4 regions of the Shewanella cyperi genome follow, and region 3 is predicted to be linked to each of the others. Evidence: predicted binding sites of a transcription regulator. Region 3 holds the regulator's gene; each other region holds the start of a gene.

Region 1 (4,198 bases), 1.2 Mb from region 3:
ACTCCAGCCGTTTGGCCACCTGTTTTATCAGCACATCGCCATGATGGTGCCCCAGGGAGTCATTGAGGTATTTGAAATGATCTATATCGATAAGGAACAGGGCCACCAGCCGTCCCTTGTTTTTGGCTGTCTTGCAGGCCTGACAGAGTCTGTCATGGAGCAGGATCCTATTGGGCAAGTCCGTCAGCTGATCGTGATTGGCCAGGTAACTCATCTTTACCGCCATGGCAATCGATTCGCTGATGTCATGGAATACCATGATGGCGCCTATAACCTGGCCCAGTTCATCCTTGATGGGGGCGGCCGAATCTTCGACCCGGTACACTGTACCATCGCGGCTGGTCAGCTGACTGTTCAGCGCCATGGCGACGATTCGTTTCTCGTTCAGCGCCAGGATAGCCGGATTCAGGCCACGCATCTGGGTGTCGGCATCCCTCAGATTCATCACGGTTTCTATATGCTCTCCCTCGGCCTCCCGCAGCAACCAGCCGGTCATGCGCTCGGCAATGGGATTCATAAAACTGATGCATCCCTCCAGATCTGTGGCTATGACGGCATCACCTATGGAACTCAAGGTGACCTTGAGGCGTTCCTTTTCTGCCGATAGTTCGCGTTTGGCCCGCTTGATATCAGTCACATCCACCAGGGTCAGAAGGTAGCCACAGACATCTTCTTTTTCAAAACGGGGCGAAATATAGGCCTGCAGATCCTCGGCGCCCTGAATGGGTGAGTCCAGATGCACGGAAACCAGACTGGTGGTTTCGGAATGGACCCCATGCAAGGGCAGCTGGCGCCACAACTCAGGCGGCAGGACCTCTATGGCCTCTTCCCCCTTCATGCTTTGGGCACCTTGCTCGAACCACTGGCCGGCAAAGTCATTGCTGTACAGGTTGCGCCAGTCAGGCGACCAATAGGAAATAAATACCGGCAGATGGGTCACCAAATCGTGTAACTCTTCCCTGGCGGTACGCAGCGCATTGGCCTGTTGCACCAGGGTCAGCTGACTCCTGACCCGCAATTGGCACAGCCTGAAATCTATGGGTTTGCTGAGAAAATCGACACCGCCGTAGCTCAATGACTGATATTCAAACTCGGAGGCGGAATGGGAGGTGACAAAAATAACGGCGCTGTTACAGGTATTGGGGCTGCGCTTCAGCCGCTTGCAGACTTCAAAGCCGCCCATGCCCGGCATTTCGATATCCAGCAATATCACTTCGGGTCTGTGCTGCTCAGCCAACAGCAGCGCTTCTTCACCATCCTGGGTGGTGATAATGCTGCCAAGCTCCTTCAGAGCCTCTTCCAGCAACAACAGGTTGGCCAATTCATCATCAACAATGAGTATGGTCGCCGGAGGCGTAGACTGGGATGAAAATAGCATTCGAGGCTTCCTTTCCATTCGCTTCTTCACTGTTAGTTATAGATGCAAGGTCCAAAAATTGCGAACGCACTTTTCATTGAATCTTTTTGTAAATACAGAGAATTTTGTCAACTTTTGCCCTACAAAGGTGCAGTGCCAACAAGCCGGAAAATCGGCTGCGATCAAAAAATCACAATAAACTTGATGAAACTCAAACTTTTAACACTGAAAATGTGTCAGGAGGCCGGGATGGGGACTTTATTGATCAGGATCAGTAATTCGGGAGCGTCATCGAGATAGGTTAATCACGACCGCACAAGAAAGAGGATTTCAATCATGGCGTTTTGGCTCGATTTAATGTTTGGTAACCCTATCGGTTTACTCTCTATGATAGTTATCTTCAGCACGATAGGGATTATTTCCTATTTATCGTGGATGTTCTTTGTGAAGTCTGCCAAGCCCTAGGGTTTTTGCTTTCTGTTGTTCTGATCTGTGCAAGTTGCAAGTATTGAGTGATTTATTTTGGGGGCCATTGGCCCCCGTTTTTATTGTCGGCATCCCTACCTGGAATCAGGCTCAGGCTGCGCGTTGTGAGCCTGGCTTGCGGGCCTGAACCAGGCCGGTGACAAAGCTTGGACGGGTGCGGATAAGCTGCTGCAACTCTTCCTGACTGGGCTCTCCCGCCGGCAGTCGCAGCACATCACGGTTCAGGTAAATCCTGGCTTTCATGGAAATTTTATAGTCAGCCGTGGAACCCTGAATCGCATAATGACGCTCATTTCCCAGGCATTCGAGGATATTGGTGGCCACCAGGCTCTTCACCGCCAGTTCGTCCTTGGGCAAGGTTAAAATAGTGGCCCCCTGCAGAAAGAACTCCCGCAACAGGGCGCGCTCGGCCGGATCCAGCAAACGCACCTTTTTTTCAATGGTTTCCACCGCTCGTCTGTCACCCAAATAACAGATGGCTTCGTCCAATAGAAAATTCAACAATCGACTGACAAAGTAAGCGGCACCGATAATCAGTCCCAATCCCAAAAGCTGGGGCTGACTCTGTACCACAGAATTCAAATTCAGGGCTTCCAGCAGCGCCTGGGGCCCAAACAGCAAGCCGCCACAGGCGACCACCAACCACAACATGGTCTTGGTCAACCAATGTTTACCATTAAGACCACCCAATGATGTCAGATCCAGTTTGTTCATAGCTCATCCCATGCGTCAGAAAATTGAACAGCAATCAAGTAAAGCAAAATGGATGCCAGCATTGGCTGCTTGGGTATAGCCTGTTCAATCTGATAGATTTTCTGTGTGATTTGGACAAGGGGGCTATGCTTATACATAATCAAACCCCGGGCCTTTAGGATACCTGTCCCTCTATGCTGACTTTCTCCCGTCAATTGGTGCAAAGCCCCATCGGCAGAAAATTGATGATCTCCATAGTGCTGTTCAGCTCGCTGATCACCCTGGTGACCACGGGCTACCAGCTGGTGATGGATTACCGCAGCGACCTGGGCCGTATTGACCGGGCATTCACCACCATAGAAACGGTCAACCTCGACGTGCTGGCCGCCAGCATCTGGGTCATAGACGAGCGACTGATCAATACCCAGCTTAATGGTTTAATCCAGCTGCCGGATATCACCTACATATTGATCAATGATGACAGCGGCCAGCACTGGGCAATAGGTGAGCGCCTGGACGATAACGTGCTGGAGCGGGAATTTCCGCTGCAGTATAACTCCGGCAGCGAATCCATCGCCGTTGGCAAGCTGCTGGTGCAGGCGGATTTGAATGCCATTTACCAACGCCTCTATGACAGGGCAATCCTGATCTTGCTGTCCAATGCCATCAAGACCTTTCTGGTGGCCGGCATGATCCTGTTTCTGGTGTGGATCAACATCACCCGCCACCTTCACAGCCTCAGCGAATACTGTCAACGCATTGATCTTGAAGGTGAGTTCTCGCCACTGGCCTTTCACCAGAAGGGCAAACAAAACGAGTTTGACCTGGTGGCATTGGCGATTAATGAAATGCAGGAGCAACTGCGGCGCTCCTTCAGTGCCATCAAAAAATCCCGTACCGAGCTGCAGATAGCCCTGGAAGACAGGGAAAGACTGCTGGAACTGGAACGCTCCTACAAGGATGAACTGGCCAAACAGGTCAAGGAGCGGACCCAGGAGTTGGAACACTCGCTGCAAATCCTTAAGCGGGCGCAACAGGTGCTGGTGGAACAGGAAAAAATGGCGGCCCTGGGGGGCCTGGTGTCCGGGGTGGCACACGAGATCAACACCCCCATAGGCATCTGCCTGACCGCCGCCAGCGCCCAGCTGGCCCATATCGACGAACTGGTCAAACTTATCCACAGCCCCGATGCCACCCTGGAGGAAATCAACGCCATACTGGATGAGTATCAGCAAAGCTGTGAACTTATCGTCAGCAACATCACCCGCGCCAGCAACCTGATCCAGAAATTCAAAACCGTGGCCGCCGAGCAAAGCCACGAGGAACACCGTAATATCAACCTCAAGCAGGTGCTGGGTGAAATCTGCGAGTCCACCTCGCTGATCTTCGCCCCCATGAAGGTGGACCTCGACATAGAAGCAGACGAAAACCTCTATATCACCACCAATCAAAGTCTGTTGAGTCAGATAGTCAGCAATATCCTGTCCAATGCCTATACCCATGCCTTCAATCGGGACAGGGAAAACAAGCTGCAAATCCGTGCCGAAGTGAAAAATCACCATCTGGAAATTCTGATTGAAGACAATGGCAAGGGCATTACGGCCGAGGTGGCCGAGCACATGTTTGAACCCTTCTTTACGACCAGCCGCAGTCGTGGCGGCA
Region 2 (4,198 bases), 750 kb from region 3:
GTCTGCCAAACCTCAGGCTCAGCTAAGCGAATTTCCGGCGCTGAATTTGTCTTCCCTCAGGGGAGCCAAAGCGGATGCCGTTGCCATTTCCATGGATGAAGTGCTGCATGCCATGCCATCGGGTGTGGTGATATTGGATGGCAATGGTGTAGTGCGACAGGCCAACCCCATGGCCGCCGAATTGCTGGGAATGCCTTTGGTTGCCGAACGCTGGCTCAGCATTATCAACCGGGCTTTTGCTCCCCGTGAGGATGATGGTCACGAAGTGTCCTTGCGCAATGGCCGCAGGGTCAAGTTGGCCATTACCCCTTTACTGCAAACCCAGGGGCAATTGATTGTACTGACGGATCTGACCGAGACCCGTTTGTTGCAAAAACACGTGGCACACCTGCAACGTTTGTCTGCCTTGGGAAAAATGGTAGCCACCCTGGCACACCAGATCCGTACCCCCCTGGCGGCGGCATTACTTTATGCGTCCAATCTTGGCAGTGCCAAGTTAACTGCCGAATCCTCATCCCGCTTTCGACAAAAATTGGTGGACAGGCTCAATGAGCTTGAGCGTCAGGTCAATGACATGCTGTTGATGGCCAAGGGGCGTCACGAAGCCATGGGTGAGCGTACCCAACTGGCACCCATACTGGCCACAGTGATGGATAACTGCGCTCCCCTGGCACAGCGCAGCCAAGCTCAATTGCAGCTTATCGATTCCAGTCAGGGACAAATCCTGGCCAATGCCAATGCCCTGGGGTCTGCGATAAATAATCTGTTGATGAATAGCCTTGAGGCAGGTGCTAGCCGGATAGAAGTAAGGGCCGAGGATACAGAGGGTAAGGTGCTGCTGACGGTCACGGATAACGGTAAAGGCCTTGAGCCAGATCTACAGCAAAAAGTGCTGGAACCTTTTTATACCACCAAAGCCCAGGGAACCGGGTTGGGATTGGCCGTGGTGCAGACTGTGGTTCGCAATCACGGCGGCGAGTTCAATATGCAATGTGCACCCGGGCAAGGATGCTGTGTGACATTGCGTTTTCCGCTGGTGGCCGAGTCCATCAAAGAGGAGGTCAACCATGGCTGAAGCAAGCATATTGCTGGTGGAGGATGATGCCGCGCTGCGTGAGGCGCTGGTGGATACCCTGATGCTGGCTCACTACGATTGTCAGGAGGTTGCCAGTGCCGAGGAGGCCATTCTGGCGCTCAAGCATCGCCGTTTTGATATGGTGATCAGCGACGTACAAATGGAAGGCATAGGTGGCATGGGCCTGCTTGGCTATCTCAGGCAACATCATCCCAAGATTCCCGTGTTGCTGATGACCGCCTTTGCCACCATAGGCAGCGCTGTCAGCGCCATTAAACTGGGGGCGGTTGATTATTTGGCCAAACCCTTTGCTCCCGAGGTGCTGCTCAATCAGGTCAGCCGTTATCTGCCGGTGGCTGCCGCGCCCGACAGGCCGGTGGTGGCCGATGACAAGAGCTTGGCACTGCTGTCTCTGGCTGAGCGGGTGGCAAAGTCGGACGCTTCCGTAATGATCCTGGGCCCCAGCGGTTCGGGAAAGGAAGTGCTGGCGCGGTATATTCATAACAACAGTCCAAGGGCCGAGGGGCCATTTGTGGCCATCAACTGTGCCGCCATTCCGGAGAACATGCTGGAGGCGACCCTGTTCGGTTATGAGAAGGGCGCCTTCACCGGTGCTTTCCAGGCTTGCCCCGGCAAGTTTGAGCAGGCCCAAGGCGGCACCTTGCTGTTGGACGAGATCTCCGAGATGGATCTTGCGCTGCAGGCCAAGTTACTGAGGGTATTGCAGGAGCGTGAAGTTGAACGGCTCGGCAGTCGCAAAACCATCAAGCTGGATGTCAGGGTATTGGCAACCTCCAACAGAGATCTTAAGTCCATGGCCGAGCAGGGGGATTTTAGGGAAGATCTTTATTACAGGATCAATGTGTTCCCTCTGACCTGGCCGGCGCTGAACCAAAGACCTGCAGATATACTGCCGCTGGCCCGTCATCTTCTGGCCCGCCATTGGAGTCGCAATGGTATTGGCGCGGCTCCCGAACTGGACGACGGTGCCTGCCGTCGTTTGCTGTCCTACCGTTGGCCCGGCAACGTGCGGGAGTTGGATAATGTCATCCAGCGCGCCATCATTCTGTGCCACGATGCGACGGTGACGGCCCAGGACATTATTCTGGATGCCCAGGAAGTGGCCTTTACCGAACATACAGGGGAAGGGCGCTGTGAGCCGGATGGCCTGGGGGATGAACTCAAGGCCCAGGAGCACGTCATCATTCTTGAAACCCTGTCCCAATGTAAAGGCAGCCGCAAACTGGTGGCCGAGCGTCTGGGGATCAGTGCCCGCACGCTCAGGTACAAGATGGCCAGGATGCGTGAAATGGGCATTCAATTACCGGCCTGACCGCTGATCCCCCCCATAAAAGCAGAGCTTGTCTCTGCTTTTCCTCGTTTCTGCTTTCTTGCCCTGATACAGTTGGCAAAGATTTTGCTTTATCTGGTTATCGCGTTTAATCGCCGTCAAATTAGTGACAAGGGAGCCGGATATGCAAATTGGAAATTCTTCACTGCTGCAGGAGATGCAAGCGCTGACGCGCGAAATCTCGCCGCAGATGGGCATAGAAGCCAATCCCCTGCGCCAGGTTAACAATACCGCCGGCACCGATTTTGGTGATCTGTTGGTCAATGCCCTGGGCAACGTCAATCAGCTGCAAGGTACCGCCAGCAATCTGGCCACCCGTCTTGAGATGGGTGACACCACAGTCACTCTGTCCGACACTGTCATTGCCCGGGAAAAGGCCAGTGTCGCCTTCGAGGCCACGGTACAGGTGCGCAACAAATTGGTGGAAGCGTACAAAGAAATCATGAGCATGCCTGTATAGGCCCGTAACGCATTTAAAGGGTGACTGACGTGAGCACAGATATGATAGTCGGAAGCGGTGCGGGAATGGGCGCCGAGGGGCTGGAAGGAATGGCACAGGAAAACAAGTCTGGTATGTTAGGCAGCCTGGGTGGCGTCGACATGATGCGCCAAATCACCATGATTTTGGCTCTGGCCATCTGTTTGGCCCTGGCAGTCTTTATCATGATGTGGGCTCAGGAACCGGAGTACCGCCCCTTGGGTAAGATGGAAACCCAGGAAATGGTGCAGGTGCTGGATGTGCTCGACAAGAACAAGATCCCCTATCAGATTGATGTGGATGTGGTGAAGGTGCCCGAGGACAAGTATCAGGACGTCAAGATGATGCTGAGCCGCGCCGGCGTCGACAGCTCACCGGCTGGCAGTGAGGACTTCCTCAGTCAGGACAGTGGTTTCGGCGTCAGTCAGCGCATGGAGCAGGCCCGTCTGAAACACAGTCAGGAGCAAAACCTGGCCCGCGCCATCGAAGAGCTGAAAAGTATCAGTCGCGCCAAGGTGATCCTGGCCCTGCCCAAAGAAAATGTGTTCGCCCGCAATAAATCCCAACCCAGCGCTACTGTGGTGGTCACCACCCGTCGTGGTGGTTTGGGTCAGGGTGAAGTGGATGCGATTGTGGACATTGTGGCCTCGGCCGTGCAGGGACTGGAACCCACCAAGGTGACAGTCACAGACTCAAATGGTCGTTTGCTCAACTCAGGCAGCCAGGATGGTGTCTCTGCCCGTGCTCGCCGTGAACTTGAACTGGTGCAGCAGAAAGAAGCCGAATACCGCAGCAAGATTGACGCGATTTTGATGCCGATATTGGGGCCGGAAAATTTCACCTCCCAGGTGGATGTCAGTATGGACTTTACCGCCGTGGAGCAGACCGCTAAAAGGTTCAATCCCGATCTGCCAGCGGTTCGCAGCGAGATGACAGTGGAGAACAGCAGCGGTGGCGCCGGTGTGATGGGGATCCCGGGCGCCCTGTCCAATCAGCCTCCCATGGAGTCCAACATCCCGCAAACCCTGGCGGCAGCAAACCAGTCTGCCTCGGAAAACAATGGTTCCAGCCACAGGGAAGCGACCCGTAATTATGAGCTCGACACCACTATCAGCCATACCCGTCAACAGGTTGGGGTATTGCGCCGGGTGAGTGTTTCCGTAGCGGTGGATTTCAAGAACGGCGGCGCCAACGGCGAAGGTCAGGTGGCCCGCGTGCCCAGAACCGAACAGGAACTGGCCAATATCCGCCGCCTGCTGGAAGGTGCCGTGGGCTTTGACAGCCAGCGTGGCGA
Region 3 (4,198 bases):
GACAAAGGCCAGGTCAGCAGCAAGGTGAGTGCCAGCTACATGGAGCATTTCCAGGCCAGCAACATTACCGAATTCACCGAGCCCGTGTATCTGATCTATCCCAATGAAGGCGCGGCCCAATGGCGTCTGTCTGCCAGTCGCGGCAAGCTCAGCAAAAACAGCGGCAAGGTGGTACTGGAACAGGATGTGCAAATCCAGGCAATCAGCCAACAGGAACCGCTGCAAAATCTATCCACCAGCTATCTGGAGCTGGATTTGAACACTATGATAATGACTTCGAACAGGCCAATTTTGGTCTTCGGCAAAGGATTCAATGTCACCGGCCAGGGCCTGTATGCCGATCTCAATGCCCAGGAAGTCAAACTGCTCAGTCAGGTAAAAGGAAGCTATGAACCCAAGTAAAACCCTGCTGGCACTGGCACTGTGCCTGTGCAGCACCATGGCCACAGCCAAAAACAACGACCTGCTGCAGGAATTGAAAATTGCTGCCGCCACCCAATTTGCCGACATCAAGAACAAGCGGGTGGTCTATGGTGGGCCGGTACTGCTGACCCAGGGCAGCCTGAAGATCACCGCTCAGGAACTCAGTGCCTATACCGATGAAGCCTCAGGACAAAGGGTATTGGTGGCCAAGGGCAAGCCCGCCACCTACAGTCAGACCCTGGATGACGGCCGCCAGGCCAGCGCCAGTGCCAATGAGATCAGCTACAACATGGACAATCGCACCATGACGCTCACGGGCAATGCCAAAATTGAACAGGATGGCAGCCAGGTCAACGCCGACAAAATCATTTATGACATTGAAAAGCAGCAACTGAAGGCCGACAGCAGCCAAAAAGGCGATGAACGGGTGATCACCATCATCAAGCCGGAAAACTATCAGGAACAGTTGGCTCCCAAGCCCGAAGAACAAGAGCAGGATAAGGAGCCGGTTCGCCAATGACGGAACTGATCCTTAAGGCCAGCAATCTGGCCAAAAGCTACAAAAACCGCACCGTGGTCAAGGACGTCAGTCTCAGCGTGCGCACCGGCCAGGTGGTCGGTCTGCTGGGCCCCAATGGCGCCGGCAAAACCACCACCTTCTACATGGTGGTGGGGCTGGTGAAAAGTGACAAGGGCAGCATCCATATCAACGAAGATGACCTGACCCTGGACCCCATGCATCTGAGGGCTCGCAAGGGCATAGGCTACCTGCCCCAGGAAGCAAGCATTTTCCGTAAGCTGTCCGTGCACGACAACATCATGGCGGTACTGCAAACCCGCAAGGATCTGGACCAGGATCAGCGTGAAGAGGAACTGGAGCAGCTGCTGGAAGAGTTCCACATCACCCATATCCGCGACAACATGGGCATGTCTTTGTCCGGTGGTGAGCGGCGCCGGGTCGAAATCGCCCGTGCTCTGGCCGCCAATCCGCGCTTTATTCTGCTCGATGAACCCTTCGCCGGTGTCGACCCCATTTCGGTCATAGACATCAAGAAAATAATTGAGCAGCTCAAGAGTCGCGGCCTCGGCATATTAATCACGGATCACAACGTCAGAGAAACCCTTGATGTCTGTGAAAAAGCCTACATAGTCAGCCATGGCAACCTCATCGCCGAAGGCACCCCTGCCGAGATTCTGGACAATCAGCAGGTGCGGGCGGTGTACTTGGGTGAGCAATTCAGGCTATAGTTAAATTTAGCCTGATCTCTATCTCATTAAGGAAGAGTGCAACTGGCCAGCAGTTCACAAAACTGATAGAAAACAGCTTTCTGATAACAATAACAGTCAAGGATCCGCAGTAGATGAAAGCGTCACTCCAGCTCAAGCTGGGCCAACAACTGACCATGACGCCGCAATTGCAACAGGCCATCAGGCTGTTGCAACTTTCTTCACTTGAACTGCAACAGGAAATTCAACAAGCGCTGGATTCCAACCCTTTGTTGGAGCTGGACGATGACCAATTCGACAGCCAGGAGCGCAGCGATTCAGATCACAGGGAGCAGGACGACTTCTCCGAGCCCGTCACGGCCAGCAGTAACGATGACAGCTCCACCCTGGAAACCTCCGACGCCCTGACCCAGCAGTCCATGCCCGATGAATTGCCCATGGATACCACCTGGGACGAAGTGTTCACCGCCGCCCCTGCTTCCGGCAGCGGCTCCATGATGCGCGATGATGATATGCCCTTCCAGGGAGAGACCAGCGACGGGCTTTATGAACACCTGGAATGGCAAAAGAACCTCACCCCTTTCTCAGACACCGACATGGCCATAGCCACCGCCATCATAGACGCCATAGATGAACGCGGTTACCTGACCCAGACCACGGAAGACATACTCGAAGCCATGGGCGACGATGAAGTGGAGCTGGACGAAGTGGAAGCCGTGCTCAAGCGCATCCAGCACTTCGACCCCATAGGGGTGGCCGCAAGGGACCTCAGTGAATGCCTGCTGATCCAGCTGGCCCACTTTGCCGCCGATACGCCACACCTGGAAAACGCCAAACTGCTGATCCGCGACCATCTGGATCTGATTGCCGCCAGGGACTTCCGCACCCTGATGCGCAAAACCCGTCTGAAGGAAGATGAGCTGCGTGAAGCCATAGTGCTGATCCAGAGCCTCAATCCCCGTCCGGGTGAACAGGTCACGTCCGGCAAGGACGAGTACGTTATCCCCGACGTCTCTGTGAGCAAGAAAAATGGCCGCTGGGTGGTGGAACTCAATCCCGATTGCATGCCCAAGCTCAACGTCAATCAGCATTACGCCGCCATGGCCCGCACCAGTCGCAGTCAGGCTGACAGCCAGTTTATCCGTGGCCATTTGCAGGAAGCCAAGTGGTTTATCAAGAGCCTGGAGAGCCGCAACGACACCCTGCTCAAGGTGGCCAATTGCATAGTGCAGTTCCAGCAAGGTTTCTTTGAGTACGGTGAAGAAGCCATGAAGCCCATGGTGCTGAACGACATAGCCGAAGCGGTGGAAATGCATGAGTCCACCATTTCCAGGGTGACCACCCAAAAGTACATGCATACCCCGCGGGGTATTTTCGAATTGAAGTATTTCTTCTCCAGCCATGTCAGTACGGAAGACGGTGGAGAATGCTCGTCTACGGCCATCCGCGCCTTTATCAAGAAACTGGTGGCTGCAGAAAATCAGAAGAAACCATTGAGCGACAGCAAAATGGCGGAACTTCTGGCGGAACAGGGAATCAACGTTGCTAGACGTACCATTGCAAAGTACCGTGAAGCAATGCTGATCCCGCCGTCAAACCAGCGTAAAAGCTTATAACTCACTGTAAAAACTGGAGGAAAGTGTCTATGCAAATCAATCTGACTGGGCACCATATCGAAATTACAGATTCACTGCGTAACTATGTAGAGAGCAAATTTACCAAGCTTGAACGCCACTTCGAACAGATCAATAATGTGCACGTTGTGCTCAATGTTCAAAAAATGCAGCAGATTGCAGAAGCCAAGCTGCACCTCAATGGTGGTGAAGTGTTTGCCACGTCTGAGCATGAAGACATGTACGCCGCCATCGACGCTCTGATTGATAAATTGGATCGTCAGGTCATCAAACACAAAGAGAAACTGACTAAGCACTAAAAGATGGAACTGAGTACCATCCTGAGGCCGGAGTGCACCACCTGTGCCACTCCGGGCAGTAAGAAAAAGGTACTGGAACTGATCAGCGATATCGCCAGCGCCCAGTACCCCACCCTCTCTTCTCAAGAGATCTTCGAAAGCCTATTGGCCCGAGAAAAAATGGGAAGCACAGGCATAGGCAATGGTATTGCCATCCCCCATGGCCGCTTGAACAGCATAGAGACCCCGATCGCCGTGCTGGTCAAATGTGAAGAGGCCATCAGTTTTGACGCCATAGACAAACAGCCGGTTGACATACTGTTTGCCCTACTGGTGCCATCGGACCAATGCCAGCAGCACCTGAGCACACTCGCCGCCATGGCAGAAAAGCTCAACGACAAGCAAATCCTCAAGCAACTGCGCAAAAGCCAGGATGACGCTGAACTCTATCAGGTGATCACCGGATGAAACTGGTCATAGTCTCAGGTCGATCGGGCTCGGGCAAAACCGTTGCCCTGAGGGTCTTGGAAGACCTGGGCTATTACTGCGTCGACAACCTGCCACTGCCACTGATTGGGCCCTTGCTGGCGCAACTGAAAAGCAGCAATGAACTGGTGGCCATCAGCGTCGATGTCC
Region 4 (4,198 bases), 1.1 Mb from region 3:
CAAAAACAGCACAGGCACCATAGGATTTTGCGCCGCCATACCATCTTGATGCAGTTTATGCTGGAGCTGGCCCATTCCAGGCTGCTGGAGCAACTGTCGCCGGCCGAGTTGACGGGCTTCAGGGAGCAGGGTGTCAAACTCTGGTACCCGGAGTTGCTGCCATGACAACCCTTGTCATGCTGCGGGGCCTTGGCCGTGACAGGCGCCACTGGGAAGGCTTTGACGATAAGCTGAGGGCACTGGGCGCTAAGGTACTGTGCCTGGACTTGCCCGGTAATGGTAGCCTGGCGGAGCGTAAAAGCCCCCTGCGGGTGGAAGACTACGCCGACGAGCTGAGTCACAGACTCGACACTCTCGGTGTTGGTGCCTGTGTTGTGCTGGGGATTTCGTTTGGCGGCATGGTGGCGCTGAGTCTGGCAGCCCGCGACAAGCGGGTGCGCGCCGTGTGGGTTTTGGGCTCAAGCGACCGGCACTCGCCCTGGTTCCGGCGCTTTTCGCTGCCGGCGGTGGTGTTTGCTGGCCTATCTGCCGCCGCATCCGTGCTCAGGCAGCGGGTGCTTCCTGACCCACGACCTGAAATTGGCCTGGTTGAAACTGCGATAGTGAAACTTGTCAGCCATCAAAGAGGTGAGGATTGGGAACTGATAGCCCGCTGGAGCCGCCTGCATCAAGTGGCCTGCACCAGCCTTGGCAATATGCTGCGCCAGCTTTGGGCTGCCTGGCGCTTTGAGGCGTCGCCGGTAAACTGCCCAAGTTACTTTATCCATGGCAGGAACGACCGCCTGGTGCATCCCTGTTGCAGTGAGTCGCTGGCGGGGCGTTACGGAGCATCGGTGAATTACTTGCCCAATGGTGGCCATGATCTGGCCCTGGATGTGCAGCCACAGTTGCTGGCGCTGCTGACTGACGTGGTAGCCGACTGATCAACGTATGGTCTGGCACACCACAGTGTCGCTGGGCTCGGGGCATTCTCTCCTCAAACGCTCAAGCTCCCGACTCAGCTGAGTAGTCAGCTCGGTTTGGCTGTCTGCCAGCATATGGAAATAGTAATTGACCAGAGGCGGCAACGGCAGCGGCACTATGTCTTCCATAGCCTTGTCATCCATAGCCTTGTCATCCACAGCCTTGCCATCAACGCCCTGCTGACGAGCGAATTCTTCCACTACTGAGGGCAGCATCAACATAATATCGCCGCGCCCCTTGCGCAGCATGTCGACCGCACCGGGAAGGGATTTGGCGTAGGTGATATTGCTGATTTTCAGGGCCTTGGCCTGATATTCGAGCACCCGGATGGCGTGTACGCTGATAAGCGTCAGGGGTTGCAGATCTTCGAAGGAGTCCACCTTGAGCGAACGGTGGCCGTATAACCGCAACTCGGTTTTGAATATGGCCGGTTTGACCAGATGCATATGTTGCCATTGGGAAACCACTTCCGGCTCCATCACCATGATGCCGTCGAGGTGGCCCTGTTGCAGCACCAGGGGCAGGCGGGCTGCGGGCATATCCACCAATTGCGTTGCCAGACCCAGATTGGCGTATGCCTCCAGCACTTTTTGTTGCACCCCGGGCAATTTGGACATCACCTCCTCATTGGTGCCTATGCGCAGCGTAGCGGCATCCTGGGCCGCAGCGAAGAGGAAGGGCTGTAAACACAACAGGCCCATCAGCCAGCGTATCATCGGGGACTCCTGCATGGCCGGCCTGTTGGCCGGAACATGCTAAGCATAGCCGCTAAAGCGCCGGCCTTCCCGGCGCTTAGGCTCTGTAGCTTAGCTCTGGTGCTGTGGTTAATCCCGCACAGGCACCACGGTACGGCCTATGGGGGTCAGGCTCAGCAGTGCCAGCTTCAGGTGCTGGATGCCGAAGGGGATACCTATGATGGTGATAAAGCAGCCCAGGGCATGGGCCAGATGGCCTATGGCGAGCCAGATCCCGAACAGAAAGAACCATACCAGATTGCCGACAAATCCCAGTGGACCTGTGCCCAGATCTTCATGACCGTGGAGCACCCGGCGGTTAACATGTTCCTGACCGAAGGGCCAAAAGGCCAGTTCGCCTATGACAAAACAGGCTCGGCCAAAGGGGATGCCTATGATGCTGATAAAACACAGTAATCCTGCCAGCCACCATGCCAGCCCCATGACAAATCCCCCGAGGACAAACCAGGCAATGTTAAACAGCAGTCGCAGCAGTGACATATAGCTCTCCTTGATTTCGCTGACGGCGGGACTTCTGTCCCGCGTGATTTGCCAATGTCCTAGCCAATACTGTGCCAAATTACTAATGTCATTTAATAACAATGTATTATACGCATTTTTGCCGCCAAAGGGGGGAAGCCTGTTGGTCTGTTTCACCATAAGCCGGTGATTTTCACCAAGGCTCCACTGACGTACAATGGCCCGGCAATTCAGTACAGGAGCCCTATGTGTCGAGCCTTTTTCCACTGTCACCGTCACCGGTCGAGGAGTTCAACTTTGCCGGACACAGGCTGCTGGTCAAACGGGATGACTTGTTGCATCCCCAATTCAGTGGCAACAAGGCGCGCAAATTTGCCTGGTTCCTGGAGCATGACTTTCCCGGGGTCAAACGGCTTATCGGCCACGGTTCGGCCCAGGCCAACTCCCTTTACTCAATGGCGGCACTGGCCAGGCTCAAGGGCTGGCACTTGCAGTTTTATGTTGACCATATCAGCGAGCATTTGCGTCTCAATCCCTGCGGTAACTTCAAGGCGGCCCTGGCACTGGGGGCCGAACTGATTGAAGTGGGGGCTCAGGCCCGCAGGGAAGGGATGAATCTTGAGAGCTATTTGCAGCAGCACCTGGTCTCAACCCTGGAGCAAGACTGCCTGTTTGTCCCCGAGGGGGGGCGCTGTGGCTACGCCGAGTATGGGGTTGCTGCCCTGGCACGGGAAATTGCCGAGTATGCCGCGACCAATGGAATTGCCGAACTTAAATTGATGCTGCCTTCCGGGACCGGCACCACTGCGCTGTTCCTGAGCAAGTATTTTGTGGAGCAGGGCCTGGATATCCAGGTGCTGACCTGTGCCCTGGTGGGGGATGACAACTACCTAAAGGCGCAGTTCGCCGGGCTCGGTGCCCAGGAAAGGCACTTTCCGACCATTCTCTCTCCCGGACGCAAATACCATTTCGGCAAATGTTATCGGGAGTTTTTTGAGATCTGGTCGGCATTGGAAAAGACCGGCACGCAGTTTGAGCTGCTGTACGATCCGCTGGCCTGGATCCTGCTGCTTGACTACATGGATGCCCACCCAGATGCCCGGGTACTATACCTGCATCAGGGGGGATTGCTTGGCAACGAATCCATGCTGCCCAGGTATGTGCGAAAATTCCCCGAACTGGCGCACGCCGCCGGTCTTTCGCTTGAACGCTAAGCCTTTGGCCATTCAGCGATTACTGCTGAGCAGCCACTTCACAAAATTTTGCGCCTCACTGCGCCGGGCAAAGGTCTGACGATTTTTGCCCTTGCCGTCCGTGTAAGCGATGGAGTTTTTGTTTACTGAAATCGCATCAACCGGAAATGCCACCTTAATATCATGACCGTCAGCCTTGTATGACATGGCCACTCTCCTTTTACATTGGGTTGCCTTGGCGATGGTTGGCATCGCACTTTCCGCAGGGCTCAGGCCATTGGCCCGGCATCCTTGTCGGGGTTGTGCACCAGAGTCCCACAGACAGATGACAGATTAATGAAAGGGGATTCCTCTTTAATTTCCAGTCAGTTGCCGGACCAGTGTTGGCTGTATTGGTGCCATTTCGGTGCTAGACTGGGCCAAAAGCGCAAACACATAAGGACACAAGATGCAAAAGTCGCTTGGGGCAGTGATGCTGCTGTGGCTGCTGGCCATGGGGACGGCAACAGCGGCCGAATCGCCATCGAATGCCACTGCCAATGCCGCCCAATCGGACCTGATAACAGCCGTGGCAAAGGAAGAGCAAATCGACCAGGAAATTGCCGGGGACATGGGGGCCGACGCCCACTTCGATTACCGCGATCCCTTGCATCGGGATACACCCAGGGGCGCCTTGCAGGGCTTTTTTCATGCGGCCGACGCTGAAGATTTTAACCGGGCGGCCAGATACCTGGACTTACGTTATCTGCCCCGCGGCATGAATATCCAGCAGGCACCGGAATACGCCATGATGCTGCTGGCCATTATCGACAGGAATTTGTGGGTCGA

The links. The regulator sigma-54, encoded in region 3, starts transcription at its own class of promoters, with help from an activator protein. The targets are predictions, from matches to a motif close to GTTGGCACGNNNNTNGNNT.
Region 1: a site for sigma-54 is predicted at 2,599-2,617, ahead of JYB84_RS02035 (superinfection exclusion B family protein). Genes of this name have one in related genera too.
Region 2: a site for sigma-54 is predicted at 2,480-2,498, ahead of fliE (flagellar hook-basal body complex protein FliE). Genes of this name have one in related genera too.
Region 4: a site for sigma-54 is predicted at 2,259-2,277, ahead of JYB84_RS10225 (YccF domain-containing protein). Genes of this name have one in related genera too.

The regions. Positions count from the first base shown of each region.
Region 1 covers NZ_CP071501.1:471,407-475,604, reverse strand. Annotated here, with positions in the region: gene JYB84_RS02045 (two-component system response regulator) at 1-1,378, opposite strand, end outside; gene JYB84_RS02040 (DUF3149 domain-containing protein) at 1,694-1,822, shown strand; gene JYB84_RS02035 (superinfection exclusion B family protein) at 1,934-2,557, opposite strand; gene JYB84_RS02030 (sensor histidine kinase) at 2,731-4,198, shown strand, end outside.
Region 2 covers NZ_CP071501.1:2,694,992-2,699,189, reverse strand. Annotated here, with positions in the region: gene JYB84_RS11725 (sensor histidine kinase) at 1-1,075, shown strand, start outside; gene JYB84_RS11720 (sigma-54-dependent transcriptional regulator) at 1,068-2,408, shown strand; gene fliE (flagellar hook-basal body complex protein FliE) at 2,551-2,886, shown strand; gene fliF (flagellar basal-body MS-ring/collar protein FliF) at 2,928-4,198, shown strand, end outside.
Region 3 covers NZ_CP071501.1:3,449,954-3,454,151, forward strand. Annotated here, with positions in the region: gene lptC (LPS export ABC transporter periplasmic protein LptC) at 1-402, shown strand, start outside; gene lptA (lipopolysaccharide transport periplasmic protein LptA) at 389-943, shown strand; gene lptB (LPS export ABC transporter ATP-binding protein) at 940-1,671, shown strand; gene JYB84_RS15340 (RNA polymerase factor sigma-54) at 1,785-3,266, shown strand; gene hpf (ribosome hibernation promoting factor) at 3,296-3,583, shown strand; gene ptsN (PTS IIA-like nitrogen regulatory protein PtsN) at 3,587-4,030, shown strand; gene rapZ (RNase adapter RapZ) at 4,027-4,198, shown strand, end outside.
Region 4 covers NZ_CP071501.1:2,351,421-2,355,618, reverse strand. Annotated here, with positions in the region: gene JYB84_RS10240 (DUF2817 domain-containing protein) at 1-165, shown strand, start outside; gene JYB84_RS10235 (alpha/beta fold hydrolase) at 162-923, shown strand; gene JYB84_RS10230 (type 2 periplasmic-binding domain-containing protein) at 924-1,679, opposite strand; gene JYB84_RS10225 (YccF domain-containing protein) at 1,788-2,198, opposite strand; gene JYB84_RS10220 (1-aminocyclopropane-1-carboxylate deaminase/D-cysteine desulfhydrase) at 2,426-3,391, shown strand; gene JYB84_RS10215 (hypothetical protein) at 3,404-3,577, opposite strand; gene JYB84_RS10210 (mechanosensitive ion channel family protein) at 3,819-4,198, shown strand, end outside.